3 regions of the Pseudomonas svalbardensis genome follow, and region 2 is predicted to be linked to each of the others. Evidence: predicted binding sites of a transcription regulator. Region 2 holds the regulator's gene; each other region holds the start of a gene.

Region 1 (10,752 bases), 3.2 Mb from region 2:
TGGCGAACTGGCCAAGGATCCGCTGTCGCCGGAAATCGAGTTCGATGCCTTTGCCGCTGTCGACCTGCGCGTCGCCCTGATCCTCAAGGCCGAACACGTGGAAGGTGCCGACAAACTGCTGCGCCTGACCCTCGACATCGGTGACGAGCAACGCAACGTGTTCTCCGGGATCAAGAGTGCTTATCCGGATCCGTCCAAGCTCAATGGTCGTTTGACCATGATGATCGCCAACCTCAAGCCACGGAAAATGAAGTTCGGCATCTCCGAAGGCATGGTGATGGCGGCCGGCCCTGGCGGTGAAGAAATCTACCTGCTCAGCCCTGACAGCGGCGCCAAGCCTGGTCAGCGCATCAAGTAAGCTTCTGCTGTAAACCGATCCCACAGTCGTGCCTGACGCGACTGTGGGATTTTCATGTCTGGCCCACCCTCCGTCCTTGCCGGATAATGCCTAAGCTTTTTAGACCGCTCCGTTAAAAAGCCCCGTTCTTGCCGGCACGATCATGACCGAAATTGTTCTTACGCTTATCAGCACTGCCCTGATCAACAACCTCGTGTTGCACTGGCCGTTGGGCGTCGATCCACTGCTGGGCAACGAGCATCGGCAAGTCCACGCGCTGGGCCTTGCGACGGCTTGCTTGATGTTAATCGTCGGCACGGTGGGCTACTCGGCCTACCGTTGGTTGCTGGTCCCGCTGGAGCTGACGTCGCTGCGCCTTTTCGTGTTCCTGCCGTTGAGCGTTCTGCTGATTGGCCCGCTGCTGAAAGTGCTTTCCCGGTCACTTCCAAAGCTTGCGTTCGATGGCCTCTGGCCCCTGCTGCTGGGCAATGCTGGCGTACTCGGCCTGACGCTGCTCAACGCTCAGGACGACAAAGGCTTCTTCCACGCCATGGCCCTGAGCCTGGGTGCCGGCCTGGGCTTCTGGCTGGTACTGAGCCTGTTCAGCGACCTGCGCCAACGCACAATCGAAAATGATATCCCCCTGCCCTTTCGCGGCCTGCCCATCGACCTGATCGGCGCCGGGTTGATTGCAGTGGCCTTTCTCGGATTCAGCGGACTGATCAAAACATGAGTCTGATTCAACGCATCGACGCCCTCTTGCCGCAGACCCAATGCGGCAAGTGCGGCCACCCCGGATGCAAACCGTACGCCGAAGGCATTGCCAGCGGCGAACCGATCAACAAGTGCCCGCCGGGCGGCAGCGAAACCATCGCCGCCCTGGCCGAGCTGTTGAAAGTGCCGGTGCTGGAACTGGACGTCAGTCGCGGTTCGGCCCCGGCGCAGATCGCCTATATTCGTGAAGCGGAGTGTATTGGTTGCACCAAGTGCATCCAGGCCTGCCCGGTGGATGCCATTGTCGGCGCGGCGAAATTGATGCACACGGTGATCGTCGATGAATGCACCGGTTGCGACCTGTGCGTAGCGCCCTGCCCGGTGGATTGCATCGAGATGCGGCCGTTGCCGCTGGCCACAGTGCTGCCGATTGTCGGTGGCCTGGCGTTCAGCTTTGAGGAGCAACGCGCCCGGACGGTCAAGCGCAATCACGCACGGCGCCGATTCGAACAGCGCAATGCTCGCCTGCGTCGCGAAGAAGAACAGAAAATCGCCGAACGTCAGGCCCGAGCCCAACGCGCCATCCAGCACAGTGAGGTGGCGACGCTCAATCCGGTTCAGGCCGCTCTTGAGCGAGTCCGCGCACAGAAGGCAGCCAATGCGGATACGGCGCTGAAAAAGGCCAAGATCGATCTGGCGATGAGTCGGGCGCAACTGAACAAGTCACTCAAGGCGTTCGGGCATCCGCCGACCTTCGAACAGCAGTCGCAACTGATCGTCCTGCAACAGCAGTTCGAGGCAGCCGAACAGGCGTTAGCGAAACTGGAAAGTACTGCACCGCCAGCCGCGGCACCCGTCGTTCCGGCGAAAAATGCGCAGCTGAATCGGGCAAAGATCCAGCTGGCCATGCGCCGCGCCGAACTCAAGAAAGGCCAAGCCAGCGAAGCGCCAGCTGAGCAGATCGAAGCCCTGGAACGCGCGGTGAGTGAAGCCGAGCGTCAGGTGGATGCCTATGCAGCCCCTTGAATCGGTCGACGAGCGCCTTCAGCAGACCATGAAGCTGGTATTGCTGGCCACCGTGCCGGGAATGCTGGTGTTTTTCTGGCTGTATGGCTGGGGCGTGTTGATCAACCTGATTCTGACCGGTATTACCGCTCTGACCGTTGAAGCGACCGTATTGCGCTTGCGCAAGCTTGCGGTCAAGCCGGCCCTGAGCGACGGCAGTGCGCTGGTCAGCGCGACGCTGTTGGCTCTGGCCTTGCCGCCTTATTGCCCGTGGTGGCTGACGGTCTGTGCCGCGGCGTTCTCGATGGTGTTCGGCAAACACCTGTATGGCGGCGTTGGCAAGAACCCGTTCAACCCGGCAATGCTGGGCTTCGCCCTGGTGCTGGTGACCTTTCCCCAACAGATGACCCACTGGCCGTCATCCCATGGGCTGGACCTGATCGGCGGCTTGCAGCAGGTGTTCGGGTTCAGCCTCGTGCAGACGCCAGACGCCTGGGTCCAGGCCACGGCGCTGGACAGCCTGCGGATCAACAAAAGCCTGACCATGGACGAACTGTTTGCCGCTAACCCGGCGTTCGGTCATTTCGGCGGCCGAGGCATGGAATGGGTCAACCTGGCCTTTCTGGCAGGTGGCGCGTTTCTGCTGCAACGACGGGTGTTCAGCTGGCATGCGCCGGTCGGCATGCTCGCCAGCCTGTTCATCATCAGCCTGCTGTGCTGGAACGGCTCGGGCTCCGACTCCCATGGTTCGCCGCTGTTTCATCTGCTCACTGGCGCGAGCATGCTGGGTGCATTCTTCATCGTCACGGAACCGGTGTCCGGTGCAAAAAGCCCCGGCGCGCGACTGCTGTTCGGCGCGGGCGTCGGGCTGCTGACGTACCTGATTCGTACCTGGGGTGGTTATCCGGACGGCGTAGCCTTTGCCGTGCTGTTGATGAACCTCTGTGTGCCGGCGCTGGAGCGGTTTGCCACCTCCAGACTGGAACGGGGTGCGCCATGAGCCGAGCGTCGAGCGTTGTGACCCTGGTGTTGCTGGCAGGGCTGGGGATTGGCGCGACTTACCTCGTGCAGCACACCAGCGCGCCGCGCATTGCGGCCGAACAGCGCCTGATCGACAGTCGTAACCTGCTGGACTTGCTCCCTGCTGGAGGCTACGACAATCAGCCGCTGGAACAGACACTCGCCCTCGAAAATACTGAGCTGGCCAACAGCACGCTGCTAGGTGGCTACCTGGCGACCAAGACTGGCCAACCCAGCGCCGTGTTGCTGCGCAGCCAGACCCTGGGCTACGAGGGTTCCATCGAATTGCTGATCGCCATCGGCGCAAACGGCAAGGTGTTAGGCGTGAAAACGCTCAAGCAATCGGAAACTCCGGGCCTGGGCGGCCGACTCGCCGACTGGCCCAATGCCTGGCTTCAGGGATTTTCCGGAAAGTCCCAAACCGAACCTGCCGACAATGGCTGGGCCTTGAAAAAGGATCAGGGGCAATTCGATCAAATGGCGGGGGCAACCATTACTTCGAGAGCGGTCATCAACGCCATCCATGACGCGTTGCGCTATTTCGACGAACATCAGCAACAGTTGATCGGGAGCAGCGCTCATGAATAAGTCATCGACGCTGCAGAATTCGCTGATGCTTGCACCGCTGATCGGTGCCACGGATTCATTAGTGACCGCTGTGGGCTTGTGGCTGATGTTCATCGTGGTGATCAGTGCTTTTGGGGTGAGCATGGGCGCCTTGCGATCCCGACTTATCCCTGCGACACATCTGCTTGCCAGCGTCCTGCTGGCGGCCACGCTGACCAGCTGCGCGGAACTCGCCGCGCAAGTCTGGTCGCTGCAATGGCACCAACATGTAGGGTTCTATGCAGGATTGATTGCCTTGCAATGCGTTGTGCTGGAACACACCGGTTTTTTCCAGAGCGCCTGGCGTGATCGCCTGCGCCTGTGTGGCCTGTTCGGCGCGTTGATGGCAGGCCTTGGCTTGCTGCGCGAACTCATCGGCAGCGGGACACTCGGCAGCCATCTGCCATGGCTGGCTGGCACTGCGCAAGCGGACTGGCAAGGCTGGGTGCTGACTGCCGACGGTGGCTTGCGCCTGGCCACCCTGGCCCCTGGTGGATTCATTCTGCTGGGCCTGCTGATCGCCACACGTCAGGCCTGGACCCGCTCGACGCCCTCTCACTGACTGCCTTCGAGGAAACGCACTGCCCATGAATGCCGCAAAACGTCTGGAAATTTTTCGCCGATTTCACGAAGACAACCCGGAACCGAAGACCGAACTGGCCTACTCCTCGCCGTTCGAATTGCTGATATCCGTGATTCTCTCGGCGCAGTCGACCGATGTCGGCGTCAACAAGGCCACCGCCAAACTCTATCCGGTGGCCAATACACCGGCGGCGATTTATGCCTTGGGTGTCGAGGGACTGTCGGAATACATCAAGACCATCGGCCTGTTCAACAGCAAAGCGAAAAACGTGATCGAGACCTGTCGCTTACTGATGGAACGTCATGGAGGCGAAGTGCCGCAAACCCGTGAAGAGCTGGAAGCGTTACCCGGCGTCGGCCGCAAGACTGCCAACGTGGTGCTCAATACCGCATTCCGTCAGCTGACCATGGCCGTGGACACGCATATCTTCCGGGTCAGCAACCGTACCGGCATTGCTCCAGGCAAAAATGTGGTCGAGGTTGAGCAAAAACTGATGAAGTTCGTGCCGAAGGAATATCTGCTGGATTCCCATCACTGGCTGATCCTCCACGGACGCTACGTTTGCCTGGCCCGTAAGCCTCGCTGCGGCAGTTGCCGGATCGAAGACTTGTGCGAATACAAGCAAAAGACTTCGGACGATTGAGGCGCTATTAGGTTTTTTGATTTATCGATTGAAAAAATCTTTTTTACCCGCCGGAAGATTATCGATATAAGGAGCGCCAAAGGCAGTCTTAGCCTGGAGTAACACTATGAGCACTGGCAAAGAGCAATTGGAAGTAGAAGACGACTTCACCCCTGTTGAAGCAGATGATGCTGAACCGGTGGTTGAAGTGGCGAAGACAAACCTGAGCAAACGCCGTACCATCGACAATCTGCTGGAGGAGCGCCGACTGCAAAAGCAATTGGCCGATTACGATTTTGACCTATGACACCTAAAAGCCTCCCGAAACGGAGGCTTTTTACTAAGTGCCGACCCCTGATACCCCCCGTTCATCGCGCCTCGTCAAACGCTGAGTCAGTCACACCAGACCATTGCGCTGAGCCAATTCGATCAGGTCCACCAGGGAGCGAGCATTGAGCTTCAACAACAGACGAGTCTTGTAAGTACTGACGGTCTTATTGCTGAGGAACATTCCGTCGGCGATCTCCTTGTTGGTCTTGCCTCGGGCCAATTGTTGCAAGACCATCATTTCCCGTCCCGACAGTCGATCCACCATATCGGCCTCACTGGCGTTCCCCAAACTGGAACGTACGGTATGCAAGGCTTGATTCGGAAAGTAACTGTAGCCCGACAATACTGCCTTTATTGCACTGAGCAACTCAGTGAGATCCTGTTGTTTGCAGACATACCCTGCGGCACCGGATTGCATGCAACGCATGGAAAAATGCCCAGGTGCCTGGGAAGTTAATATCAGCACTTTCATGGGCATCGCTGTCGATGTCAGACGCGCAATGACTTCCAGCCCATCAAGTTTCGGTATTCCAATATCCAGGATGACAATATCCGGCATATGCTCACGGGCAAGTTGCAACGCATCCACGCCATTATCTGTCTCTGCAATAACCTCGTAGCCGTGACGCTCCATTAGCATACGTACCGCAAGACGAATGACGGGGTGATCATCCACGATCAGCACTTTATTCATGGGCAAGTCCAATTTTCGCTGTTCGAATTTTTAGAGCCCGCACGATAGCCTAGTCGTTTCACCCATGGCATGCCGCCCCCCTCGGCCACCCACACCGAGAGACATTCCCTACAGACATTGAAGAATAATCTTACAAAATTCCCAAAAATACGGTGGGGGTAAACGTTTTATCAACCAGAAAATATTTCGATTATCCGCAGTTTTTTTGTTTCAGTTTACAACCAGAAAACCAAATAACAGGGTTCGCCGCAAGAGGTCCAACGAATACTGACTATTGAGCTACCCTTAAAAGTAACTGATATTTACCACTTGAAACCCCACACCACAAACACCGCACATCAAGAATGTAGTAAAAATCACACCAGGCAACACTTCAACAACAAACTCAATCCAATACCACCTAAAACCCTACAACAGAGGCACCCGCCGCACACTCAATACCGCTACTATCAAACCCTCTAAATCTAAAACTTAAAAGGAGCCACCGCACCAATACAATCACCGACCACTTAGTTATTAAAATCAAACCAAAACATTAATCAACCGAGAAAAAACAATATTTCAACGAGCAAAACACATGATCAAATCAAAGAAAAAAATCATCAACCCCATGACAGTTATTGCAATATTTGCCGCTATTTCTGAAACATCGGCCGCCGTATCACTGCCCTTTCTCGACAATAAGGAACGGGAGTTCTATATCTGGTTCCTGATCAGTTTCCCTTTTTATTTGCTTTTTCTTTTCTTCGCCACACTCAACTTCAACTATCGGTCGCTGTACGCGCCATCCGATTACGGCAAGGGAAAGCACTTTATAAAAGTGATGGACAACGCTGAACGCGGTCAGCGACCCGATAACCTGAAGGACCCTCCCGCCCGGATCGATATTCAGACGGGCCTCTCGGCTCTACAGTACGTTTGCATGGCCGAGCAGCTGAAGAACCTGCACATCATCGATGCGCGGTGGCTAAACAAGAAAATGGAATTCGGTGCCTGGATTGAAAAATACCGACGCCCACAGGGAAGCCCTGCACAAGTGATCGTATTTCTCACCTGTACCGATTCGGAGGCATTACTGAAGGAAAGCGCAAGCAAGCAATCAAAACAGGCAAAGAATCGCAGCGGCCCAACGCTTTGCATTGCTTACAATTTGAATTCACACGGTCTGACGATTCTTGATCACTCTTTTTACCTGACACGCAGCAGGTAACGCTTGAAGAGCATTCAGAGAGAGGAAACAGAAGGAAGGTATTACAGATACAAATAGAGCGCTGATAACACGATGACCGGTAGGAAAACTCCCCCTATTCAAAATTGTGGCCTTGTCACCGACAAGGCCACAACTCTATTACCGTCGTTCCACTACGGTTTCAAAGATCTCAGAAAAGCTTCCGGCCTTTGTTCGCCGCAATTCGCATGCGCAAGGCGTTGAGCTTGATGAAGCCCGCCGCGTCGGCCTGGTTGTAGGCGCCGCCATCTTCTTCGAAGGTCGCGATGTTGGCATCGAACAACGATTCGTCGGACTTGCGACCGGTGACGATCACGTTGCCCTTGTACAGCTTCAGGCGCACAACGCCGTTCACGTGGGCCTGGGACGCGTCGATCATCTGTTGCAGCATCAGACGCTCAGGGCTCCACCAGTAACCGGTGTAGATCAGGCTGGCGTATTTAGGCATCAGCTCGTCTTTGAGGTGAGCCACTTCGCGGTCAAGGGTGATCGATTCGATCGCACGGTGGGCGCGCAGCATGATGGTGCCGCCTGGGGTTTCGTAGCAGCCACGGGACTTCATGCCCACGTAACGGTTCTCAACGATGTCGAGACGGCCGATACCGTGTTCGCCACCGATACGGTTCAGGGTCGCCAGCACGGTAGCCGGGGTCATTTCGACGCCGTCCAGTGCGACGATATCGCCGTTGCGGTAGGTCAGTTCCAGGTATTGAGCTTTGTCAGGAGCCTTCTCCGGGGAGACGGTCCATTTCCACATGTCTTCTTCGTGCTCGGTCCAGGTGTCTTCCAGCACGCCGCCTTCATAGGAGATGTGCAGCAGGTTGGCATCCATCGAGTACGGGGATTTTTTCTTGCCATGACGCTCGATCGGGATGTTGTGCTTTTCAGCATAATCCATCAGCTTTTCACGGGAGAGCAGGTCCCATTCGCGCCACGGAGCAATCACTTTCACGCCTGGCTTCAAGGCGTAGGCGCCCAGCTCGAAACGAACCTGGTCGTTGCCCTTGCCGGTGGCGCCGTGGGAAATGGCGTCAGCTCCGGTTTCGTTGGCGATTTCGATCAAGCGCTTGGCGATCAACGGACGAGCGATGGAAGTACCCAGCAGGTACTCGCCTTCGTAAACGGTGTTGGCGCGGAACATCGGGAAAACGAAATCGCGCACGAATTCTTCGCGCAAGTCGTCGATGTAGATCTCTTTCACGCCCATGGCCTGTGCCTTGGCGCGTGCAGGTTCGACCTCTTCGCCCTGACCCAGGTCAGCGGTGAAGGTCACGACTTCACAGTTATAAGTATCCTGCAGCCACTTGAGGATCACCGAAGTGTCCAGGCCGCCGGAATACGCCAGAACGACCTTGTTTACGTCCGCCATGCCATCACTCCACGGGGTTCTACGGAAAGCAGTCAAGTCTACCGGTCATGCAGGATAATTTACAGAGGCGCGACAGCTTATGACGACGAAGCGACAGATTATGTCGAGTGAGCGACGATTACAGCGGGTTCAGGAGGTCGATGCAGCGCTCGCCGATGCGGTGGCCTGAGGGGCCGACTTTTCGGTGGGCGTAACGCGCGCGAGGTGCACATTGACCCGACGGTTCTTCGCCCGGTTGGCGGAATTGGTATTGGGCGCCAATGGATAACGCTCGCCGTGAAAGCGCACGGTGATCTGCGATTCCTGAATGCCGTTGGCCTTGAAGAACTCCATGACTGCCAGGGCCCGACGCCGCGACAGGTCACGATTGGTCAGGCGGTTGCCGCTGTTGTCCGAGTGGCCATCGAGCTCGACGTGGTTGACCGTCGGATCAGCCTTCATGAACTCCAGCATCACTTGTAATTGCGCCTTGGCCTGCGCGTCGAGATCGATGCCTTCACCGGGGAAGCCGATCTGCGATTGTTTAACCTGCTCGAAATTCTTCGGCAGCAGCTTCGCCACGCAGCTCTGGTAGTCGTTGAAGGCCTTGCTGAACTTGACCGGCAACAGGCGCACTTCCGACACCCGGCCATCGCCCGAGTAATGTCGAACGACCGGACTGCGGCCGTCCATCAGGCCACTGATCAAGCGGCCAGCCTGAACTTGCGAACTGTTAAACAACACATTGCCGCTGCCGATTCGTACAGAACCGAGGTTGATGTCGCCACGCCCCGGCTGCCAGGGTGCAGCCGCCGCCAGCAAGGTGGCCGAACCGCCGCCGATCATCGAGTTATAGGCCTTCAGACGAAACGTCGCTTGCTCGCCAGCGCGACGCACGAACTCGCCCGAACCGAAATCGCTGATCGGCTGAGTCAGGCGGCACTCGAACTTGTCTCCTTCGACCGTCCACTCGATGCTCTCCAGACGGGTCTGGAAAGTGAGCGCCATCGCAGGAAGGCTGGCAAACACGCTGAGCAAGGCTAAATAACGCTGGCGCACGGGAGGCTCCACTGGCTTCTACAACAAAAAGACCGACACACAGATGTTTACGGCATACCTGTTGGATATCGGAAGCTTCCTGCAAAACTTGATAGCGAGTGCCTGGAAGAGTCTTTTCCGGTAGCATTCCCCTCAGTTTGACCCGCCTGGAATCCCCTCATGTCCGACCGCCTGACCCTGCTGCGTCCCGACGACTGGCATATTCATCTTCGCGATGGTGCTGTGTTGCCCAATACAGTCGCGGATGTCGCGCGCACCTTTGGTCGCGCCATCATCATGCCCAACCTGGTACCTCCGGTGCGTAACACCGCTGAAGCCGACGGCTATCGCCAGCGGATTCTCGCTGCACGCCCGGCTGGCAGCCGCTTCGAACCGTTGATGGTGCTGTACCTGACCGACCGCACCCAGCCCGAAGAAATTCGCGAGGCCAAGGCCAGCGGCTTCATTCACGCCGCCAAGCTGTACCCGGCCGGCGCGACCACCAACTCGGACTCTGGTGTCACCAGCATCGACAAGATTTTCCCTGCACTTGAGGCCATGGCCGAAGTCGGGATGCCCTTGCTGGTTCACGGTGAAGTCACCCGTGGCGATGTCGACGTGTTCGATCGCGAAAAATTCTTTATCGATGAGCACATGCGTCGTGTGGTCGAGCGCTTCCCGAGCCTCAAAGTGGTGTTCGAACACATCACTACCGCCGACGCCGTGCAGTTCGTCAACGAGGCTTCGGCCAATGTTGGCGCGACCATCACCGCGCATCACCTGCTGTACAACCGCAACCACATGCTGGTGGGCGGGATTCGGCCGCACTTCTATTGCCTGCCGATCCTCAAGCGCAACACCCATCAGGAAGCCCTGCTCGACGCCGCCACCAGCGGCAGCGACAAGTTCTTCCTCGGCACCGACTCGGCGCCCCATGCCCAGCACGCCAAAGAAGCCGCTTGCGGCTGTGCCGGCTGCTACACCGCTTATGCAGCGATCGAGATGTATGCCGAAGCCTTCGAACAGCGCAACGCGCTGGATAAGCTCGAAGCCTTCGCCAGCCTGAACGGCCCTCGTTTCTACGGCCTGCCGGTGAACACCGATCGCATTACCCTGGTCCGCGAAGAGTGGACCGCCCCAACCAGCCTGCCATTTGGCGAGCTGACCGTAATCCCGCTGCGCGCCGGTGAAAAACTGCGCTGGCGCCTGCTGGAGGAACACGCGTGA
Region 2 (10,752 bases):
GCGCATGTTCTCGTCCAAGGCCATAGCGGAACTGCTTAAGGCCCTCGCAAAATTTTTCATCGTGTTGTTCGTGGCCCTGGCGGTGTTGTCCTCGGACATCGATGACCTGCTGCGCATCGCCCATGAGCCCTTGGACATGGCGATCATTCACAGCCTGCAAGTGGTCGGCTGGAGCACCCTGTGGATGGCCTGCGGGCTGATCATCATCGCCGCCGTGGACGTGCCGATACAGCTCTGGGAAAGCATCAAGAAACTGAAGATGACCAAGCAGGAAGTGCGCGACGAGCACAAAGACCAGGAAGGACGGCCGGAGGTCAAACAACGGATTCGCCAGCTGCAGCGCGAAATGTCCCAGCGCCGGATGATGGCGGCGATCCCCGACGCCGATGTGGTGATCACCAACCCGACCCACTACGCCGTAGCGCTCAAGTACGACCCGGACAAGGGTGGGGCGCCGATGCTGATCGCCAAGGGCAGCGACTTCCTTGCCTTGAAGATCCGTGAAATCGCTGTGGCCAACGAAGTGCTGCTGCTTGAGTCGCCGGCACTGGCGCGTTCGATTTACTACTCCACCGAGCTTGACCAGGAAATTCCCGGCGGGCTCTACCTTGCCGTCGCCCAGGTGCTCGCTTACGTCTACCAGATCCGCCAGCATCGCGCCGGCAAGGGTAAGCGCCCGGATCCGCTCAAGGACGACCTGCCGATTCCGCCGGATTTGCGGCGCGATTCCTGAGAGCCGCCGTCCGTCTGAAAACGCTATGTACCTGTTAGTTCTGACAGTAGACACACTTCCTCTTAAGCGTTGTCATGGCCTTGGGAATTCTCCCGTTCGATGTCCTTGCTATGGTCGTTCAATGAGTGGATTGATCACTATGGATGGGCGTTCATTTAGGCATTTGAGGTTACGGTCATGGCAGAGCGTGAATACAGAAAGCTTCAAGGGATGGCGTTGGAATTTGTTTCGGGAGTCCTGGAGGAGGATCCGCTCGAGCGCACGATCAGTTACTCGGCTACGTTCGGCATGACGCTGGACTTTACGCATTTTGTGCAGATGGCCAATGCATATATTCCGGGTTATCTGAACAGCCCTATCAATGCGATTCGCCCCGAACTGGACGGGTTCGGCTACCACTATGCATACAATTACTTCTTCGGTGCTGCTGGCAATATTGGTGATAACCGCGCGTTGTTCGATGTCTTCACATCCCCTCGTTATTACATGGATCAGTGGTCAAGTGGAGGGCTGGAGGAGTGTTATCACAAACCGCAATTCAGTGTGGTCGATGGCCGTTTGCAAGTTGTTGCGCGCAAGGACTTTCGTTGGGAGGACAAGCGTGAGATCAACGTCGAAGACCTGCCGGTCATTCCCTTTCAATGGGCGCTTAACCTCATGCTGGGGCACGACCTTTCTGGTCAGAAGGCACCTTTAACCATCGTGGTGCTCGGTTACGCTGAGGAGGATTTTGTAGAGGTGGAAGGTCTTCAAATGCATAGAGGTACGCGGTACATGGTCGGCAAGTCGCTTCATCTCGGTCCGATCCACAAAGAGCAGATTCTGACGGCGCGTTAATCCCTTTTGTAGCAGCTGTCGAGCCTGCGAGGCTGCGTCCGGCGGCGCAGCAGCCGTGAAACCTTACGAGGAGTTCGTCGAGCGCGATCCCGCCTCGAACGCTCGACAGCTGCTACAAAAGCTCAATAAATCCCTCTATTCCCCGCCTCCGCAAAAGTTGGAAGGCTTCTTGCAGTACCCGTCCCGCGCCCGCTTTCGGCGTCAAAAAGTTTGCTTCAAGGAACGGGGAATACCGGTGGATCGCTCTCAGTTACTCAACAGTGCTCGCACAAACGTTGCCGACTTAAGTCGGGGCAATCTGGGTGTGCCGTTGCTGCTGCTGGTCATGCTGGCGATGATGATGTTGCCGATCCCGCCGTTCCTGCTGGACGTGTTCTTCACCTTCAACATTGCCTTGTCGATCGTGGTGTTGCTGGTCTGCGTTTATGCCTTGCGACCGCTGGATTTCGCGGTGTTTCCGACCATTCTACTGGTGGCGACGCTACTGCGGCTGGCGTTGAACGTGGCCTCCACGCGGGTGGTGATGCTCCACGGTCAGGACGGTCACGCCTCCGCCGGTAAGGTGATCCAGGCCTTCGGCGAGGTGGTGATCGGCGGTAACTACGTGGTCGGTATCGTCGTCTTCGCGATTTTGATGATCATCAACTTCGTCGTGGTGACCAAGGGTGCCGGGCGGATTTCCGAGGTGAGTGCGCGTTTCACCCTCGATGCGATGCCCGGTAAACAAATGGCGATCGACGCCGACCTCAACGCTGGTCTGATCGATCAGGCTCAGGCCAAGGCCCGTCGTTCGGAAGTCGCCCAAGAGGCGGAGTTCTACGGTTCCATGGACGGTGCCAGCAAGTTCGTTCGCGGTGACGCCATTGCCGGCCTGCTGATTCTGTTCATCAACCTGATCGGCGGCATGGCGGTCGGTATCTTCCAGCACGGCATGACCTTCGGCGATGCCGGTCGGGTGTACGCCTTGTTGACCATCGGTGACGGTTTGGTGGCGCAATTGCCATCACTGCTGTTGTCGACTGCCGCAGCGATCATGGTGACTCGTGCGTCCGGCTCGGAAGACATGGGCAAACAGATCAATCGCCAGATGTTCGCCTCGCCGAAAGCGTTGGCAGTGGCGGCGGGTATTATGGCGGTCATGGGCCTGGTGCCCGGCATGCCACACTTCTCCTTTCTCAGCATGGCGGCCCTGGCGGCCGGCGGCGCGTACCTGTTCTGGAAGAAGCAGAACGTGGTCAAGGTTCAAGCTTTGCAGGAGGTCAAGCGTCAACAGGAACTGCTGCCATCGCCGGCTCGCGCTCAGGAAACCAAGGAGCTTGGCTGGGATGACGTCACTCCGATCGACATGATCGGCCTGGAAGTCGGCTACCGGCTGATTCCGCTGGTGGACCGCAATCAGGGTGGTCAGTTGCTGGCGCGGATCAAGGGTGTGCGCAAGAAGCTGTCCCAGGATCTGGGCTTCCTGATGCCGACCGTGCATATCCGTGACAACCTCGACCTGGCGCCGAGCGCCTACCGCCTGACCCTGATGGGGGTGATCCTGGCTGAAGCGGAGATTTACCCGGACCGCGAACTGGCGATCAACCCGGGGCAGGTCTACGGTACGCTCAGCGGCATTACCGCCAAAGATCCGGCTTTCGGTCTGGAGGCGGTCTGGATCGAAGTCAGCCAGCGTGCCCAGGCGCAATCCCTCGGTTACACCGTGGTCGATGCCAGTACGGTAGTGGCAACCCACTTGAACCAGATTCTGTACAAACACTCGAGCGAGTTGATCGGTCACGAAGAAGTGCAGCAGCTCATGCAATTGTTGGCCAAAAGCTCGCCAAAACTGGCCGAAGAGCTGGTGCCGGGTGTGGTGTCTCTGTCGCAGCTGCTCAAAGTATTGCAGGCGTTGCTGGCCGAGCAGGTGCCAGTACGGGACATTCGCAGCATTGCCGAAGCCATCGCAAACAATGCCAGCAAGAGTCAAGATACTGCCGCGCTGGTGGCCGCGGTTCGCGTTGGCGTATCCCGCGCAATCGTCCAAAGCATTGTAGGCACTGACTCCGAGCTGCCAGTGATCACCCTGGAGCCAAGGTTGGAACAAATATTGCTCAATAGTCTTCAGAAGGCAGGACAAGGCTCGGAAGAGGGTGTTCTGCTGGAGCCAAGCATGGCTGAGAAACTGCAACGCTCGTTGATCGATGCGGCGCAGCGTCAGGAAATGCAAGGTCAACCGGTGATTCTGTTGGTAGCCGGTCCGGTTCGCGCGATGCTGTCGCGATTCGGCCGATTGGCAGTCCCGGGTTTGCATGTGTTGGCTTACCAGGAAATTCCTGACAACAAGCAAGTGACCATCGTTGCGACAGTAGGGCCCAACGGCTGAGGTAGTGGTTTATGCAAGTTAAGCGTTTTTTCGCCGCCGATATGCGTCAGGCCATGAAACTGGTTCGTGATGAGCTGGGCGGTGATGCCGCCATCATTGGCAACCGCCGGATCGCCGGTGGTGTCGAGCTGACGGCTGCCCTGGATTACAAGTTGTCGGCGCTGGCCCCGCGCGTTCCGAACATGGAACTCGAAGACGAGCTGCGCAAGACCCAATCGCGGATCGTCACCGCCCAGGCCGAACTGAGCCTGCGCAGCGATGGCGAGAGCGATAAGTCCACCAATCGCCAATTGTTCGCCGGCCTGCCACTGACCGCCGCCGAGCCGCTGATCGAGCCAACCTACACCGAACCCCGTCGTCCTGCACCGGCTGCGGCACCTGCCTCCGGTGGCGTCGACCCACGGGCGTTCGACTCGATGCGTTTCGAACTCAACAGCCTGCGCGAACTGATGGAAGTGCAACTCGGCTCCCTGGCCTGGAATCAGCTGCAAGGCAGCCGTCCGGCCCAGGCCAATCTTTGGCGTCGCCTGCAACGCATCGGTCTGTCCGGCCCGTTGTCGCGTGATTTGCTGGCGCTGATTACCGATATTGAAGAACCTCGTCAGGCCTGGCGCATGTTGCTGGCACACCTGGCGCGGATGATCGCCACACCGGAAGTCGAGCCTTTGGAAGAGGGCGGCGTGATTGCCATGGTCGGCCCCGCCGGCATGGGCAAGACCACCACCCTGGCCAAACTCGCGGCCCGTTACGTGCTCAAGTACGGCGCGCAGAATATCGCGCTGGTCAGCATGGACAGCTACCGTATTGGTGCTCAGGAACAACTCAAGACGTTGGGCCGGATCCTCAATGTGTCGGTGACGCATGTCGATCCGGGCCAATCGCTGGTGCAGGCGCTGGAGCCCTTGCTGCGCAAACGCGTGGTGCTGATCGATACCGCGGGCCTTCAGGCCAGCGATCCGGCACTGCGCATGCAGCTCGAAAGCCTGGCTGGTCGTGGCATCAAATCAAAAAATTATCTGGTGTTGGCAACCACCAGCCAGAAACAGGTTCTAACGGCCGCTTATCACAGTTACAAGCGTTGTGGGCTCGCTGGCTGCATCCTGACTAAACTGGATGAAACGGCAAGTCTGGGCGAGGTGTTGAGCCTGGCCATCAGTCATGAATTGCCGGTGGCCTACCTGACCGATGGCCCGCGGATTCCGGATGATTTGCATCTACCGCGTCGTCATCAGTTGGTCAGTCGCGCCGTCAGCGTGCAAATGCAAGAAGAACCCAGCGAAGAAGCCATGGCTGACATGTTCGCTGATATTTACCACAGCCCGACCAAGCAGGTCGGCTGAGGTATTAATGAACAGTTTTTGTACCTACATCGATGGTCTGCCATGCATTGTTCAGTTAGTGAACGCGCAGCCAGTAATGTGGCCTCCGTCTAAGTAAGACAAGGTAAAGAAAATTCATGGGCAGCATGCATCCCGTACAGGTGATCGCGGTGACCGGCGGCAAAGGTGGCGTCGGGAAGACTAACGTGTCAGTGAACTTGTCCCTGGCTCTAGCTGAGCTCGGCCGGCGCGTCATGCTGTTGGACGCCGATCTGGGGCTGGCGAACGTCGACGTCCTGCTGGGACTGACACCCAAACGTACTTTGGCCGACGTGATCGAAGGCCGCTGCGAGCTGCGCGACGTACTGTTGCAAGGCCCTGGCGGCATTCGCATCGTCCCGGCCGCGTCCGGCACACAGAGCATGGTTCATTTGAGCCCGGCCCAACACGCCGGCCTGATCCAGGCGTTCAGCGATATCGGCGACAACCTCGACGTGCTGGTGATCGACACCGCTGCGGGCATTGGAGACTCGGTCGTCAGTTTCGTTCGCGCAGCGCAAGAAGTCTTGCTGGTGGTCTGCGACGAACCGACCTCGATCACAGATGCCTACGCACTGATCAAACTGCTGAACCGCGATTACGGCATGAACCGCTTCCGGGTCCTGGCCAACATGGCCCAGAGCCCGCAGGAAGGTCGCAACCTGTTCGCCAAGTTGACCAAGGTCACGGATCGCTTCCTTGACGTCGCCTTACAATACGTCGGCGCGGTGCCTTACGACGAAAGTGTGCGCAAGGCTGTGCAGAAGCAGCGCGCCGTTTACGAAGCCTTCCCGCGGTCCAAGTGCTCACTGGCGTTCAAGGCCATTGCACAGAAGGTCGATACCTGGCCGCTGCCTGCCAACCCGCGTGGGCACCTGGAGTTTTTCGTCGAGCGCCTCGTGCAACAAACGGCAGGACCCGTGCTATGACAGCCAGTGGCTACAACCTCTACAAGAAGTCGGCACGTGACGCGCAGTACGAGCTGATCGAGCGTTACGCGCCACTGGTTAAACGCATTGCCTACCACTTGCTGGCGCGTCTGCCAGCCAGTGTTCAGGTGGAAGATCTGATCCAGGCCGGGATGATCGGCCTGCTTGAAGTGTCGACCAAATACGACGCCAGCAAAGGCGCGAGTTTCGAGACGTACGCGGGCATTCGAATCCGTGGCGCGATGCTCGATGAAGTACGCAAGGGGGACTGGGCGCCACGTTCGGTCCACCGCAATACCCGGATGGTCAGCGACGCCATTCGCTCGATTGAAGCTAAAACCGGCCGTGACGCTAAAGATCACGAGGTTGCGGCCGAACTCCAATTGAGTCTCGACGATTATTACGGGATTTTGAACGACACCCTGGGCAGCCGCTTATTCAGTTTCGACGATCTGTTGCAGGACGGCGAACACGAAGGGCTGCACGAGGATGGCGCCAGTGCTCATCTGGAGCCGTCGCGCGATCTGGAAGATGAACGCTTCCAGGCAGCGCTGGCGGACGCGATTGCCAATTTGCCGGAGCGTGAGCGACTGGTGTTGGCGCTGTACTACGACGAAGAGTTGAATCTCAAGGAAATCGGTGAGGTCCTGGGGGTCAGCGAATCTCGGGTCAGCCAGTTACACAGCCAGTGCGCGGCCCGTTTGCGGGGGCGTTTGGGGGAGTGGCGAGCGCGCTGAAGGCAGTGTGGGGACACTGCGAACGCGGCTGGTGGGGTGTTGAACCGTACCGGTCCCGATCTGTTGTGCTCCAGACAGTCATTGAGTGCTTTGCCGGATTGATTGAAATGGCGCGTCCAGGTGCTGGGCGCGTTTAAGACTGCTTGGAGGTCGAATTGGACAAGAACATGAAAATCCTCATCGTTGATGACTTCTCAACGATGCGGCGGATCATTAAAAACCTGTTGCGTGACCTTGGGTTCACCAACACGGTCGAGGCCGACGATGGCACTACTGCCATTCCGGTTCTCAACAGCGGCAGCATCGACTTTCTGGTAACAGACTGGAACATGCCTGGCATGACCGGTATCGATCTGCTGCGCCACGTGCGTGCCGATGAAAAGCTCAAGCACCTGCCGGTGCTGATGGTGACCGCTGAAGCCAAGCGCGAGCAGATCATCGAGGCAGCCCAAGCCGGTGTTAACGGCTATGTGGTCAAGCCTTTCACGGCCCAGGCGTTAAAAGAAAAAATCGAGAAGATTTTCGAACGCATCGGTTGATGTGCGAAGCCACTGCGCCACGGGGGAGCTATGGAGCATAACGAGTCTTCACAGGGCGATTTCGAATCGACTCTGAAAAAACACGCGGTCGAACTGGTCGAAAGCCTTGAAAAAGGCAGGTTCGGCGACGCTGTGCAACTGATCCATGAGCTCAATCAGACCCGTGACCGTGGCCTGTATCAGGAAGTGGGCAAGCTCACTCGCGAGCTGCATAGCGCGATCGTCAATTTCCAGATTGACCCGCACATGCCACAAGCCGAGGAAGTCTCGCAGATCACGGATGCCACCGAGCGTCTGGGGTATGTGGTCAAGCTGACCGAGGCTGCTGCCAACCGCACCATGGACCTGGTGGAAAACGCCACGCCGCTGGTCAACGGCCTGAGCAACGAAGCCCAAGCCTTGAGCACCGACTGGGGACGGTTCATGCGTCGCGAAGTCGGGGCTGAAGAGTTCCGCGAGCTGGCCCGGCGAGTCGACGGTTTCCTGACACGCAGCAGCGAAGACAATCGCGTTGTGTCGAGCAACCTCAACGACATTCTGCTCGCTCAGGATTACCAGGACCTCACCGGTCAGGTGATCAAGCGCGTGACCCAATTGGTCACCGAAGTTGAAAGCAACCTGCTCAAGCTCGTGCTTATGGCCAGTCAGGTGGACCGCTTTGCGGGCATCGAACATGACCGTGAAGCGATGCTGGCAGAAAAAGATCCGCAAAAACATCTCTCTCAGGGTGAAGGTCCGCAGATTCATGCCGATAAAAGAGAAGACGTTGTGTCCGGTCAGGACGATGTAGACGATTTGCTTTCCAGCCTTGGATTCTAGGAGCACCCCTACACATGAGCTTCGGCGCCGATGAAGAGATCCTTCAGGATTTCCTGGTTGAGGCCGGCGAGATTCTAGAGCAACTGTCCGAACAGCTGGTCGAGCTTGAAAGCCGACCTGATGATGCGGACTTGCTCAATGCAATTTTTCGCGGTTTTCACACTGTAAAAGGAGGCGCCGGCTTCCTCCAGCTCAACGAGCTGGTGGAGTGCTGTCACATCGCCGAGAACGTGTTCGACATCCTGCGCAAGGGTGAACGTCGCGTCGACTCGGAACTGATGGACGTGGTTCTCGAAGCGCTGGATGCGGTGAACGGCATGTTTACCGAAGTCCGCGAGCGCACCCCGATCACGGCTGCCACGCCTGAACTGCTGGCAGCTCTGGCCCGTCTGGCCGAGCCGCAAACCGCCGATGAAACGGCACCGGTCGCCGAGGTGGTGGAAGAACCTGCCGCCGAGAGCGAATCGGGTGACATCACCGATAACGAATTCGAACAACTGCTGGACTCGCTGAACGCCGTCAAGGCTCAGGCAGAAGCCCCGGCGGCTGTGCCGGCGCCGAGCAGCAATGCAGCGGGCAGCGACGAAATTACCGATGCCGAGTTCGAGTCGTTGCTCGATCAACTGCACGGTAAAGGCCAGTTCGCCGTCGATGCGGTGGCCCCGGCGCCAGCCGCACCGGCTGCCCCGAAAGCGGCAGGCGACAGCTCCGATATCACCGACGACGAGTTCGAAGCACTGCTCGATCAGCTGCACGGCAAGGGTAACTTTGCCGTTGATGCGCTGGAATCGGCCATTGCTGCGGTGCCGGCCCCGGCTGCGCCCACCGCTAAAGCGGCTGGGGGCGATCTGATCTCCGATCACGAGTTCGAATCGCTGCTCGACGAATTGCACGGCAAAGGCAAGTTCACTGAAGTCGGTACCGCGTCGGGCGCCAGCGCTTCGGTTGCGGCGCCCATTGCCAAGGCTGTTGCACCGAAACCCGTTGCCAAAGCGCCCGAGCCTAAAGCCGAAGCGCCGAAGCCTGCCGCTGCTGCTGCCCCGGCTCCGGCTCGTGCTCCGTCCGCGCCGCCACCGGAAAAACCGGCCAGCGAAGCCGAGACCACCGTGCGGGTCGATACCGCGCGTCTCGACGAAATCATGAACATGGTCGGCGAGTTGGTACTGGTGCGTAACCGCTTGGTCCGTCTGGGCCTCAACAGCGGCGACGAAGCCATGTCCAAGGCCGTGTCGAACCTCGACGTGGTCACGGCCGACCTGCAAACCGCGGTCATGAAGACCCGGATGCAACCGATCAAGAAGGTCTTCGGGCGCTTCCCGCGTCTGGTTCGCGACCTGGCTCGCCAGCTCAAGAAAGAGATCAACCTGGAACTGGTCGGCGAAGAAACCGACCTCGACAAGAACCTCGTCGAGGCCCTGGCCGACCCGCTGGTCCACTTGGTGCGCAACTCGGTCGACCACGGTATTGAAGAGCCGGCCGAGCGTGAAGCGATGGGCAAGCCTCGCAGCGGCAAGGTGATCCTGTCCGCTGAACAGGAAGGCGACCACATCCTGCTGTCGATTTCCGATGACGGCAAGGGCATGGACGCCGATGTTCTGCGCGGCATTGCCGTGAAGAAAGGCTTGATGGACAAGGATGCAGCGGATCGCCTCAGCGAAACCGATTGCTTCAACCTGATCTTCGCGCCGGGTTTCTCGACCAAGACCGAAATTTCCGATGTCTCCGGACGCGGCGTGGGCATGGACGTGGTGAAAACCAAAATCGCCCAGCTCAACGGCACCATCAATATCTATTCGACCAAGGGCAAGGGCTCGAAGATCGTCATCAAGGTCCCGTTGACCCTGGCGATCATGCCGACGCTGATGGTCATGCTGGGCAACCAGGCGTTTGCGTTCCCGCTGGTGAACGTCAACGAGATCTTCCACCTCGACCTGTCGCGCACCAACGTGGTGGACGGCCAGGAAGTGGTGATCGTGCGGGACAAGGCGCTGCCATTGTTCTACCTCAAACGCTGGCTGGTCAGCTCCGCCGCTCATGAAGAGCAGCGCGAAGGCCATGTGGTGATCCTTTCGGTGGGCACTCAGCGGATCGGCTTCGTCGTCGATCAACTGGTGGGCCAGGAAGAAGTGGTCATCAAGCCATTGGGCAAAATGCTCCAGGGAACCCCGGGCATGTCCGGCGCCACCATCACCGGTGACGGCCGCATTGCGCTGATTCTCGATGTTCCGAGCATGCTCAAGCGTTACGCCGCACGGCGTATTTGATTCTGGTGGAGCGGGGCGACTGAGCCTCGCTCCGTCTAACGGAGTGTTTATGGCAGTTAAAGTCCTGGTGGTGGACGATTCGGGGTTTTTCCGCCGCCGCGTCTCGGAAATTCTTTCAGCGGATCCGAATATCCAGGTCGTCGGCACGGCGACCAACGGAAAAGAGGCGAT
Region 3 (10,752 bases), 2.1 Mb from region 2:
GTCAACGCGATGCCACCGAAAGGCACCTGCGCCGATTGCTCTGATGGCGATCTCAAGGGCGCCATCCAGAAGATGTCCGGCCTGAAATAAGCCTTCATCTTCATCAAAAAAACCGCTTTCGAGCGGTTTTTTTGTGCCTGCGATTTACGCCTGAGACTGTTCATTGCAGCAAAGACCCGGCAAGCTCGTTCCAACCCCAATTCACGGAATGTAAGGGAGGATCAGATGGTACAGCTGTGTTCTATCGAGCAAGCGGTCGATGACGTCTTGGCACGGTTGCCGGCGCATATCCACATGGGCCTGCCCCTCGGTCTGGGCAAACCCAACCACTTTGTCAACGCGCTGTTTCAACGCATCGCGCAGTTGCCCGAGCGGCAGCTGACGATCTACACCGCGCTGTGCCTGGGCCGCCCTTCCTTGGGCGACGGCTTGCAAAAGCGCTTCCTTGAACCCTTCATCGAGCGGGTTTTCGGCGATTATCCGGAACTGGATTTCCTGGCCGACCTGCATCGCGACAGCCTGCCCACCAACATCCATGTTCAGCAATTCTTCATGCAGCCCGGCAGCCTGCTTCACAGCGCACAGGCCCAGCAGGATTACGTCAGCAGCAATTACAGCCACGCCGCTCGAGACATCAACGCCGCCGGATTGAACCTGGTGGCGCAATTGGTGGCGAGCCACAGCGAGCATCCCGACCGCCTGAGCCTGAGCTGCAACCCGGACATCACCCTCGACCTGTTCCCGATGATCGCCAAGCGTAGGACGGCGGGAGAGACGATCCTACTGGTGGGCCAAGTGCACAACGATTTGCCGTACATGCCGGGGGACGCGGAAGTCGGCATGGACGTTTTCGACCTGCTGATCGACGAGAAGGACAGCACCACGCTGTTCTCCACGCCGAACATGCCGGTGGGTTTTCAGGATCACTTCATCGGGCTGCACGCCAGCACGCTGGTGCGCGACGGCGGCACCTTGCAGATCGGCATCGGCGCCATGGGTGATGCCCTGACCGCTGCGCTGCTGGCACGGCAGGCCGACAATGACGGTTACAAGGCGTTGCTGGCGGAGGTGAATCTGAGTCAGTGGGCGCAGTTGATCGACCGCGAAGGTGGCGTCGAACCGTTCGCCAAGGGTTTGTACGGTTGCAGCGAAATGCTCGTCAACGGTTTGCTGGTGCTGGCCGACGCCGGGATTGTGCGGCGCAAGGTCTACCCCGATGTGCCGACCCAGCAACAAGCGAATGCCGGCACGCTGGACGAAGCCGCGCAGACTGACGGCATCTCGGTGCATGGCGGTTTCTTCCTTGGGCCGCGCAGTTTCTATGAGCGCCTGCGCGAGTTGCCGCAAAGCAAGCGGCTCGAATTCAATATGACCCGCATCAGCTACATCAACGAGCTCTACGGTCAGGAAGAACTCAAACGCTTGCAGCGCCTCGATGCACGCTTCATCAACACTGTGTTCACCATGACCTTGCTGGGTGCAGGCGTGGCCGATCAGCTCGAAGACGGGCGAGTACTCAGCGGTGTCGGTGGGCAATACAACTTCGTCGCCCAGGGTCATGCGCTGGAAGGCGCGCGTTCGGTGCTGCTCCTGCGCAGCTGGCGCGAGTCGGGCGGTGAGGTCAGTTCGAACATCGTGTGGGAGTACGGCCATTGCACGATCCCGCGACACCTGCGAGACATCGCGGTCACCGAGTACGGTATCGCCGATCTGCGGGGCAAGACCGATGCGGCGGTGATCGAGGCGTTGCTGAACATCAGTGACTCACGTTTCCAGCCGGGGTTGATCGAGCAGGCTCAGGCCGTTGGCAAGTTGCCGAAGAATTTCCGTATTGATCCACGGTTTTCCGACAACAGTCCGCAGCGCTTGCAGGCCATTCAGGCGCGGCATCCGCAGTTGTTTCCGGAGTATCCGTTGGGGTGTGATTTCACCGCTGAGGAGAAAGATCTATTGCGGGCGCTGAACTGGTTGAAGAGCAAGTTCAAGCTCACGGAGATTCTGGAACTGGGCAAGGCAGCGCTTGATGCACCAGAACCATCATCGTTTCCCGAACATCTGGAACGGATGCAGCTGACGAAACCGGAAGGGCTGAAAGAGGATTTGTTTCAGCGGCTATTGCTCACCGGCCTGAAGGCCACCGCACAGTAACAGCCAGCCGAAATCAACTGTGGGAGCGAGCCTGCTCGCGATGGCGGTGTAACAGCCAACAATGATGTTGAATGTTATGGCCTCATCGCGAGCAGGCTCGCTCCCACAGGGATGTGCAGTGTGGCGTTATTCGATGAAGGTTACGACGCCGCCAGCCAGCGACTGAACGCGAGCCAGGGATTCAACGCGATAACCCTGAGCATCCAGTTCCGCGCGGCCGCCCTGGAACGACTTCTCGATCACGATACCCAGACCCGCGACGGTAGCGCCGGCCTGTTTGATGATCGAGATCAGCGCTTGCGACGCCTTACCGTTGGCCAAAAAGTCATCGATGATCAGCACGCGGTCGCTGCTGGTCAGGTGGCGCGGGGAAATCGCCACGGTGCTTTCGGTCTGCTTGGTGAACGAGTAAACGGTCGCCGACAGCAGGTTTTCGGTCAGGGTCAGGGATTGATGCTTGCGCGCAAAAATCACCGGTACTCCGAGGTTCAGACCGGTCATGATTGCCGGAGCAATACCCGAGGCTTCGATGGTGACGATCTTGGTGATGCCCGAATCCTTGAACAGCGTGGCGAATTCGTCGCCGATCAGCTTCATCAGGGCCGGGTCGATCTGGTGGTTCAGAAAGGCGTCGACTTTCAGGACCTGGTCGGAAAGCACGATGCCTTCTTCGCGAATTTTCTTGTGCAGTGCTTCCATGAAGCTTTCCTCTTTTGGCGCCTTGTGTGCGCCAAGCTCGTAAAAAAGTGCTCGGTTAAAAAGTAGGCAATTCTAGCGCTTTAACATCGCGCGTATATCCGCCAATGCGGTATTACCGCGAACAGCTTTGACTTCAACGGGCGTGTCGTCGTTGCCTTCCCAAGCCAGGTCGTCCGGCGGCAGTTCATCAAGAAAGCGGCTCGGCGCGCAATCGATGATCTCGCCGTATTGCTTACGCTTGGCGGCGAAGGTGAAGGCCAGCGTCTGACGCGCTCGGGTAATTCCGACGTAGGCCAGCCGACGTTCTTCTTCGATGGTGTCGGCTTCGATGCTGGAACGGTGCGGGAGGATTTCCTCTTCCATGCCCATGATGAACACGTAGGGGAATTCCAGCCCCTTGGAGGCGTGCAGGGTCATCATCTGCACACCCTCGGCGCCGTCTTCCTCTTCCTGCTGACGTTCCAGCATGTCGCGCAGGACGAGTTTGCCGATGGCGTCTTCGACGGTCATCTCGCCTTCTTCGTCTTTTTCGAGGGTGTTCTTCAACGCCTCGATCAGGAACCAGACGTTACCCATGCGGTAGTCGGCGGCCTTGTCGCTGGAGCTGTTGGTGCGCAGCCAGTTCTCGTAGTCGATGTCCATGACCATGCTACGCAGCGCCGAGATCGGGTCTTCGCCGGCGCATTGCTCGCGGACCTTGTCCATGAAGCGCTTGAAGCGCGACAGTCGATCGGTGAAGCGCGTATCCAGATGTTCGCCCAGACCGATTTCGTCGGTGGCGGCGTACATCGAGATTTTGCGTTCGGTGGCGTAGTTGCCGAGCTTTTCCAGCGTGGTCGAACCGATCTCCCGGCGTGGGACGTTGATCACCCGCAGGAAGGCGTTGTCGTCGTCCGGGTTTACGATCAGGCGGAAGTAGGCCATCAGATCTTTCACTTCCTGACGTCCGAAAAAGCTGTTGCCGCCGGAAAGTCGATACGGAATCTGGTGGTGTTGCAGCTTCAACTCGATCAGCTTGGCCTGGTAGTTACCGCGGTACAGAATCGCGAAATCGCTGTATGGCCGATCCGTGCGCAAGTGCAGGGTCAGCAGTTCCACGGCCACGCGCTCGGCTTCGGCGTCTTCGTTGCGGCAACGGATCACGCGGATCTCGTCGCCGTGGCCCATCTCGCTCCACAGCTGCTTTTCGAATTCGTGCGGGTTGTTCGAGATCAGCACGTTGGCGCAACGCAGAATTCGGCTGGTGGAGCGATAGTTTTGCTCCAGCATTACCACTTTCAGGGACGGGTAATCGTCCTTGAGCAGCATCAGGTTTTCAGGACGGGCTCCGCGCCAGGCATAAATCGACTGGTCGTCATCGCCCACCACGGTGAACTGGTTGCGTATGCCGATGAGCAGCTTCACCAGCAAATACTGGCTGGCGTTGGTGTCCTGATATTCGTCCACCAGCAGGTAGCGGACTTTGTTCTGCCATTTTTCGAGGATGTCGGGGTGTTCCTGGAACAGCTTCACCGGCTGCAGGATCAGGTCGTCGAAGTCCACCGCGTTGAACGCCTTGAGCGTGCGCTGATAGTGGGTGTAGACGATGGCGGCAGTCTGTTCCTTGGGGTTGCGTGCGTTTTCCAGGGCTTCGGGCGGCAGGATCAGGTCGTTCTTCCACGAGCCGATCATGTTCTTGATCTCGTCGACGCCGTCGTCGCCCGAGTATTCCTTCTGCATGATGTCGGTCATCAAGGCTTTGACGTCGGTCTCGTCGAAGATCGAGAAACCTGGCTTGTAGCCCAGCCGCACGTGTTCCTTGCGGATGATGTTCAGGCCCAGATTGTGGAAGGTGCAGACCGTCAGGCCGCGGCCTTCGCCGCCCTTGAGCAAGGTGCCAACCCGTTCCTTCATCTCCCGCGCGGCCTTGTTGGTAAAGGTCATGGCGACGATGTACTGGGCGCGGATGCCGCAATTCTGGATCAAGTGGGCGATCTTGCGCGTGATCACGCTGGTCTTGCCGGAGCCTGCGCCGGCGAGCACCAAAAGAGGGCCGCCGACGTAGCTCACGGCTTCTTGCTGCCGGGGATTGAGTCGGGACATACGAAATCAGGGAGTCGTTTGCGAAATGGGCCGGCATTTTAACAGGCTCAGCGAATTGTGCTGCTCTCTCCGACTTGTGACGCAGCACGCTATCTATATTTGCCGGTTTTGATACTTTCACGCAGGATGCGCGGTGAGTTTGCGTCTAATGTTCGTAATTCCGGATACAAAGCCGCGTTTGATAACCGAGGTCATTTGGTCATTGGTTACCGGCGCTGCATAATGCCCGCCGCCTCCATCTTTGCAGAGTCTAGGGAGCTAGCTTGTCTACGCCTGTCGAACCCTTGCGTTTGCTGCTACTGGCCGAAGAGCCAGCGTGGGCAGCGTTGTTGCGCGAGTGTCTGGCTCCAATGGGGAGCTCGACCGTGCTGATCAGCGCGCCGAGCTGGGAGTCGGTCAGCAGTCTGTTCGATGACAACCGCAGCGCGGTGTTGTTGACGATTCCAGCGCTTCAACCTCTACCTGGCCGTTGCAGCCTGCCGACGGTATTGCTGCTCGAGCACGAACCACTGGCGCCGCCCGATGGGGTGAGCGACTGGCTGGTACGCGATCACCTTGATCCCGGCATGTTGCGCCGGTGCTTGCGGCATGTGCGCGAGCGTGGTGTGCTGGAAAACACCCTGCAGCGCCTGGCTGAGCAAGACCCGCTCACCGGCATCGCCAATCGCCAGGGTTTCCAGACCTTGCTGGCGGCACGCCTGGCGGAAAACGACGGCCGCGGCCTGGCCCTCGGTCACCTCGATCTCGATAACTTCCGTCACGCCAACGATGCCCTCGGCCACCAGGCCGGTGACCGGTTGATCCTGCAAGTGGTCGCGCGGCTGAAAAGCCAGCTTGAGGCCGGCGATCAACTGGCTCGACTGGGCAGTGATGAGTTCGCCCTGCTGATCGACACCCGCCGCGCGCCTCAGCGCGCCGAATGGATGGCCGAGCGCATTACCGAAGCGCTGGCCGAGCCTTACTGGGTCGACGGCGAAAGCCTGTTGATCGGTTCCAGCCTCGGTATTGCCCACGCCCGGGCCCAGGCCGGCGCCGACCCGCTGATGTGGCACGCGCACATCGCCATGCAACAAGCCAAAAGCACTCAGGGCTGTACCTTTCACATCTTCAACGAACGCATCAATCGCAATGCCCGCAGCATGGCCGACCTCGAAAGCGAGCTGCGCCGGGCGTTGCGCCGGGATGAACTGGAACTGCATTACCAGCCACGCCTGAACCTCGAGGACGGTCAGATCGTCGGCCTCGAAGCCTTGGTGCGCTGGCGTCATGGCGAGCGCGGCTTGCTGCCACCCAGCGAATTCGTGCCGCTGGCCGAGCAGAGCGGTTTGATCGTGCCGCTGGGTTACTGGGTGATTTCCCGGGCCTTGCGCGACATGCAAGCGTTGCGCGAACGGGGTTTGCCGGCGTTGCACATGGCGATCAACCTGTCGTTCCGGCAGTTTCAGGACAGCCAGTTACTCTCTACGTTGAGTCGGTTGATTGCCGAGCGTGGTGTCGAGGCGCAATGGCTGGAATTCGAACTGACTGAAACCGCGGTGATGCGCCGCAGCGATCTGGTCAAACAGACCATGGATGCCCTGGGGCGTCTGGGTGTGCGCTTCTCCCTCGACGACTTCGGCACCGGTTTCTCGTCGTTCGTGCACCTCAACAGCCTGCCGATTGCCTTATTGAAGATCGACAAGAGCTTTGTCGGCGGCATGGAACAGCGCGAAGAGAATCGCAAACTGGTCCACGCGATGATCAATCTGGCGCACAACCTCAATCTTGAAGTGGTCGCCGAAGGCGTAGAAACGCCGGAGCAACTGGATCTGTTGCGCGGGTTTGGTTGCGATCAGGTGCAGGGATATTTGATCAGCAAGCCATTGCCGCTGGGGGAGCTGGTTGAATACTTGACCTTTGGAAGCAGTCAGCAGTGGGCGCTGGAAATCGTGGTTTAAACACGGAAAAAAATGTGGGAGCGAGCCTGCTCGCGAAAGCGGTGTATCAGTCGACATCAATGTTAACTGACACGGCCTTTTCGTGAGCAGGCTCGCTCCCACAGGGGATCTCAGTCTGGCTGAGGGACTTCGAAACGCTGCTGTGGCGAAAGCTCCCGCCGAATCATCCGCTTCATCTTCCACTCAAACGCCAACGTCAGGCTCACCGCCGCGCACGCCAGCCCCAGCGCCAACCCCCACCAGACGCCTGTCGGCCCCCAATTCAAATGGAAGGCCATCCACCAGGCGGCTGGCGCGCCAATCAGCCAATAGCAGCCCAAACCTACCAGGAACGTGGTCTTGGCATCCTTGAGTCCGCGAATGCAACCCATGGCAATGGTTTGCGTGCCGTCGAACAGCTCGAACCACGCGGCGACCGCCAACAGGCTCACGGCCAGGTTGATGACGTCGCGAAACGCCGGGTCGTTGTGGTCCAGGAACAAACCGATCAACTGATTCGGCAGCAACCAGAAGACCATGGCGAAGGCAAGCATCGCTGCCGCGCCAAAAGCGATGCCGACCCGTCCGGCCAGCCGTGCATTCAGTAGCTGCCCTGCGCCGTAGTGCTGCCCGATGCGCATGGTGATCGCATAGGAAATCCCCGCCGGAACCATGAACGCTACCGAGACGATTTGCAGGGCGATCTGGTGTGCGCCCATTTGCGTACTGCCCATAGTGCCCATGCACAGCGCGGCGAACGCAAACAGTCCGACTTCCACCGCGTAGGTGCCACCAATCGGCAGGCCCAGGCGCCACAGTTCCTTGAGATACTGACGGTTAGGTCGCGACAGTCCCTGACGCAAGGGATAAGCGTCGTAGGCCGGATGCCGACGGATGTGCCAGGCCAGCGCCAGCGCCATGCAATTGGCGACAACTGCGGTAACCAGCCCGATGCCCATCAACCCCAGTTTCGGCAGACCGAACATGCCGGTAATCAATGCGTAATTGAGCAGGAAGTTGGCCACGGTGCCGCCGAGGCTGATGACCATCACCGGTGTAGCCCGGCCGATGGCGCTGGTGAAGCCGCGCAGGGCCATGAAGCTCAGGTAGCCGGGCAGGGCGAACGGCAGGATCAACAGGAACTGCCCGGCAGCGTGGACGTTGGTTTCGGTCTGGCCAAACAGCAGCAACACCGGTTTGAGGTTCCACAGCAGCAGCCCGGCTACCAGCGCCATCAACCACGCCAGCCATAACCCGGCCTGGGTCAGCCTGGCGGCGCCGACGATGTCACCGGCACCCTGACGGATGGCCACCAGGGTGCCGACCGCGGCGATCACGCCAATGCAGAAGATCGACACGAACGAGTAAGTTGCTGCGCCCAGACCGCCACCGGCCAGCGCCTCTGGACTCAGGCGCGCCATCATCAAGGTGTCGGTGAGGACCATCAGCATGTGCGCCAACTGCGAGGCAATCAACGGCCCCGCCAGCCGCAGGATGGCCCAGAGTTCGGTACGTGCTGGATGCTGCATGGTCATCACGCTCGATAATTAAAGAGGGACAGGAAAGCGTCGATTCTCGGCGCTCTACGGGGTTTGCACAAAGGGATAAAAAGGATGGGTTGCATGATTAAAACTCATGCTGGAGAGTTTCTGCTAGGGTGACCGAATCCCGCTATAGGAGCTTTCCGAATGTCCCGTCGTCTTCCTCCCTTGTATGCCCTGCGCGCATTCGAAGCGGCGGCGCGGCACAGCTCGTTTACCCGTGCGGCCGAAGAATTATCGATCACCCAAAGCGCGGTCAGTCGGCATATTCGTACGCTCGAAGAGCATTTTGCCTGTCGGCTGTTTCACCGCAGCGGGCGCAATCTGCAACTGACCGAGTCGGCGCGCTTGATCCTGCCCGGCATTCGCGAAGGCTTCACCGCCCTGGAGCGGGCCTGCAATACGTTGCGCGCCGAAGATGACATCCTGCGCATGAAAGCGCCGTCGACCCTGACCATGCGTTGGCTGCTGGCACGGCTCAGCCGCTTTCGGCACCTGCAACCGGGCAACGAGGTGCAATTGACCAGCGCCTGGATGGACGTCGACTCGGTGGACTTCAACCATGAACCGTTCGACTGCGCCGTCATCCTCAGCAACGGGCATTTTCCGCCGGACTGGGAGGCGAGTTTCCTGTTCCCGGAAGAGCTGATTCCAGTCGGCGCGCCGAATCTTCTGCAGGATCAACCGTGGGATGTTGCACGGCTGGCCAATGCCGAACTGCTGCACCCGACACCGGATCGTCGCGACTGGCGCAGTTGGCTGGAGCGCATGGGGCTGGCGGATCAGGTGTCGCTCAAGGGCGGGCAGGTGTTCGACACGCTGGAACTGGGCATGATCGCCGCCGCCCGAGGTTATGGCGTGTCCATGGGCGATCTGTTGATGGTCGCGGAGGATGTGGCGCAGGGACGCTTGAGTTTGCCGTGGCCGACGGCCGTCGCCAGCGGTGAGAATTATTACCTCGTATGGCCGAAAACACGCCCCGGAGGTGAACGTTTGCGCAGGCTCAGCGACTTCCTGCAAGGCGAAGTCCGAGCAATGGAATTGCCCGATGTCCAGCACTTGAGCTGAATCGATAGAGCCGCCGCAATGGCGGCCTTGAGCCATACCCCGGCTAATTACTCAAGTATTCAGGTTTGCCGCCGAAAATCTGCAGGTGGAACCTTCGTGCAGGTTCGCCGTAATTCCCATTAGAAATTTTGCTGAGTGTGCGTCGTGATCAGGATGATCCGGTCACTCGGCCAGGAGCTGTCATGTCTCAACCTCGTGCCCGGATCGCCTCACAGCTTGGTCTTGCGCTTGCCGTGATACTGGCGATTGTCATCAGCGGCAGTACCGTGTTCGCCCTGCGCTCGCTGGACACCGCCAACCTTGCCACCCGCGAAGAGCATTTGGCCAGTGAAGCCCGGTTGCTGGCCGATCAGTTGAGCACCTTTCACGGCACGTTGCGTGAAAGCACCCAGCGCCTGAGCGGTCTGTTCGAGAAGCGCTTCAGCGGCGGTTTGAGCGTGCACCCGGATGAACCGGTGGCGGTAGCGGGCGCGCAGACGCCGGGCCTGCACCTGGGCAGCGAAGTGCTGAACAACAATTTCAAGGAAGTGGATGAGTTCAAGCAAATGACCGCCGGCGTTGCGACGGTGTTTGTGCGCAGCGGCGATGACTTCATTCGGGTCAGCACGTCCCTGAGCAAACAGGACGGCAACCGGGCCATCGGCACCTTGCTGGATCATGCTCATCCGGCCTATGCGCGCTTGATGGCGGGGCAAAGCTATGTCGGTCGCGCCTTGCTCTTCGACCGCTCCTACATGACTCAGTACACCCCCGTACGTGACAGCGGCGGTAAGGTGATTGCTGTTCTGTTCGTAGGATTCGACTACACCGACGCGCAGAATGCGCAGTTTGCCAACCTCAAGCGCTTCCGTATCGGCCAGACCGGTTCCCTGGCGCTGCTGGATGAGCAGAGCAAATGGCTGGTGCCGATCGCGGGCGTACAAGCGCTGGATCAGGCGACTCCGACCATCGTTGGTTTGGCGAAAACGCCGGGCAAGGGCGAGTTCTGGAGCGACAAGTCCGAAGATTTCTACAGCATTGCCGTACCGTTTGAAGGCGGCCCATGGTCGGTCGTGGCGAGCATGCCGAAAGCTGAAATCCGTGCCGTGACCTGGAGTGTTGGTATTCAATTGGCGATTGGCAGTCTGTTGGCGATGTTGATCGCTGTGGGTTCGGCGGTCTGGTTGCTGCGCAGCAAACTCGCGCCGCTGGGTGATCTGGTGCGTCAGGCTGAAGCCTTGGGGGCCGGTGATTTGAGCGTGCGGCTGAACGTGTCGAGCAACGATGAGATCGGTCAGCTGGCCCGCGCTTTCAACCAG

The links. The regulator FliA, encoded in region 2, starts transcription of late flagellar genes. The targets are predictions, from matches to a motif close to CTAAAGTTTNNNNNNNNNNNGCCGNTAA.
Positions count from the first base shown of each region.
Region 1: the regulator FliA is predicted to act here: its motif matches at 9,612-9,639, upstream of QFX16_RS23390 (flagellar protein MotY).
Region 3: the regulator FliA is predicted to act here: its motif matches at 9,505-9,532, upstream of QFX16_RS28285 (methyl-accepting chemotaxis protein).

Region 1 is NZ_CP125619.1:5,062,271-5,073,022, forward strand. It holds gene metG (methionine--tRNA ligase) at 1-358, shown strand, start outside; gene QFX16_RS23340 (electron transport complex protein RnfA) at 501-1,070, shown strand; gene rsxB (electron transport complex subunit RsxB) at 1,067-2,077, shown strand; gene QFX16_RS23350 (RnfABCDGE type electron transport complex subunit D) at 2,064-3,056, shown strand; gene QFX16_RS23355 (RnfABCDGE type electron transport complex subunit G) at 3,053-3,664, shown strand; gene QFX16_RS23360 (Rnf-Nqr domain containing protein) at 3,657-4,244, shown strand; gene nth (endonuclease III) at 4,270-4,908, shown strand; gene QFX16_RS23370 (PA3496 family putative envelope integrity protein) at 5,015-5,194, shown strand; gene QFX16_RS23375 (response regulator transcription factor) at 5,285-5,911, opposite strand; gene QFX16_RS23380 (hypothetical protein) at 6,489-7,121, shown strand; gene QFX16_RS23385 (argininosuccinate synthase) at 7,291-8,508, opposite strand; gene QFX16_RS23390 (flagellar protein MotY) at 8,638-9,546, opposite strand; gene pyrC (dihydroorotase) at 9,706-10,752, shown strand; gene rnt (ribonuclease T) at 10,749-10,752, shown strand, end outside.
Region 2 is NZ_CP125619.1:1,855,452-1,866,203, forward strand. It holds gene flhB (flagellar biosynthesis protein FlhB) at 1-733, shown strand, start outside; gene QFX16_RS08470 (hypothetical protein) at 911-1,570, shown strand; gene flhA (flagellar biosynthesis protein FlhA) at 1,806-3,935, shown strand; gene flhF (flagellar biosynthesis GTPase FlhF) at 3,947-5,275, shown strand; gene fleN (flagellar synthesis regulator FleN) at 5,392-6,222, shown strand; gene fliA (RNA polymerase sigma factor FliA) at 6,219-6,959, shown strand; gene QFX16_RS08495 (chemotaxis response regulator CheY) at 7,127-7,498, shown strand; gene QFX16_RS08500 (protein phosphatase CheZ) at 7,529-8,317, shown strand; gene QFX16_RS08505 (chemotaxis protein CheA) at 8,332-10,581, shown strand; gene QFX16_RS08510 (protein-glutamate methylesterase/protein-glutamine glutaminase) at 10,631-10,752, shown strand, end outside.
Region 3 is NZ_CP125619.1:6,099,465-6,110,216, reverse strand. It holds gene QFX16_RS28320 (c-type cytochrome) at 1-90, shown strand, start outside; gene QFX16_RS28315 (acetyl-CoA hydrolase/transferase C-terminal domain-containing protein) at 226-2,148, shown strand; gene QFX16_RS28310 (xanthine phosphoribosyltransferase) at 2,275-2,847, opposite strand; gene rep (DNA helicase Rep) at 2,920-4,929, opposite strand; gene QFX16_RS28300 (putative bifunctional diguanylate cyclase/phosphodiesterase) at 5,193-6,866, shown strand; gene QFX16_RS28295 (NorM family multidrug efflux MATE transporter) at 6,977-8,374, opposite strand; gene QFX16_RS28290 (LysR substrate-binding domain-containing protein) at 8,534-9,454, shown strand; gene QFX16_RS28285 (methyl-accepting chemotaxis protein) at 9,637-10,752, shown strand, end outside.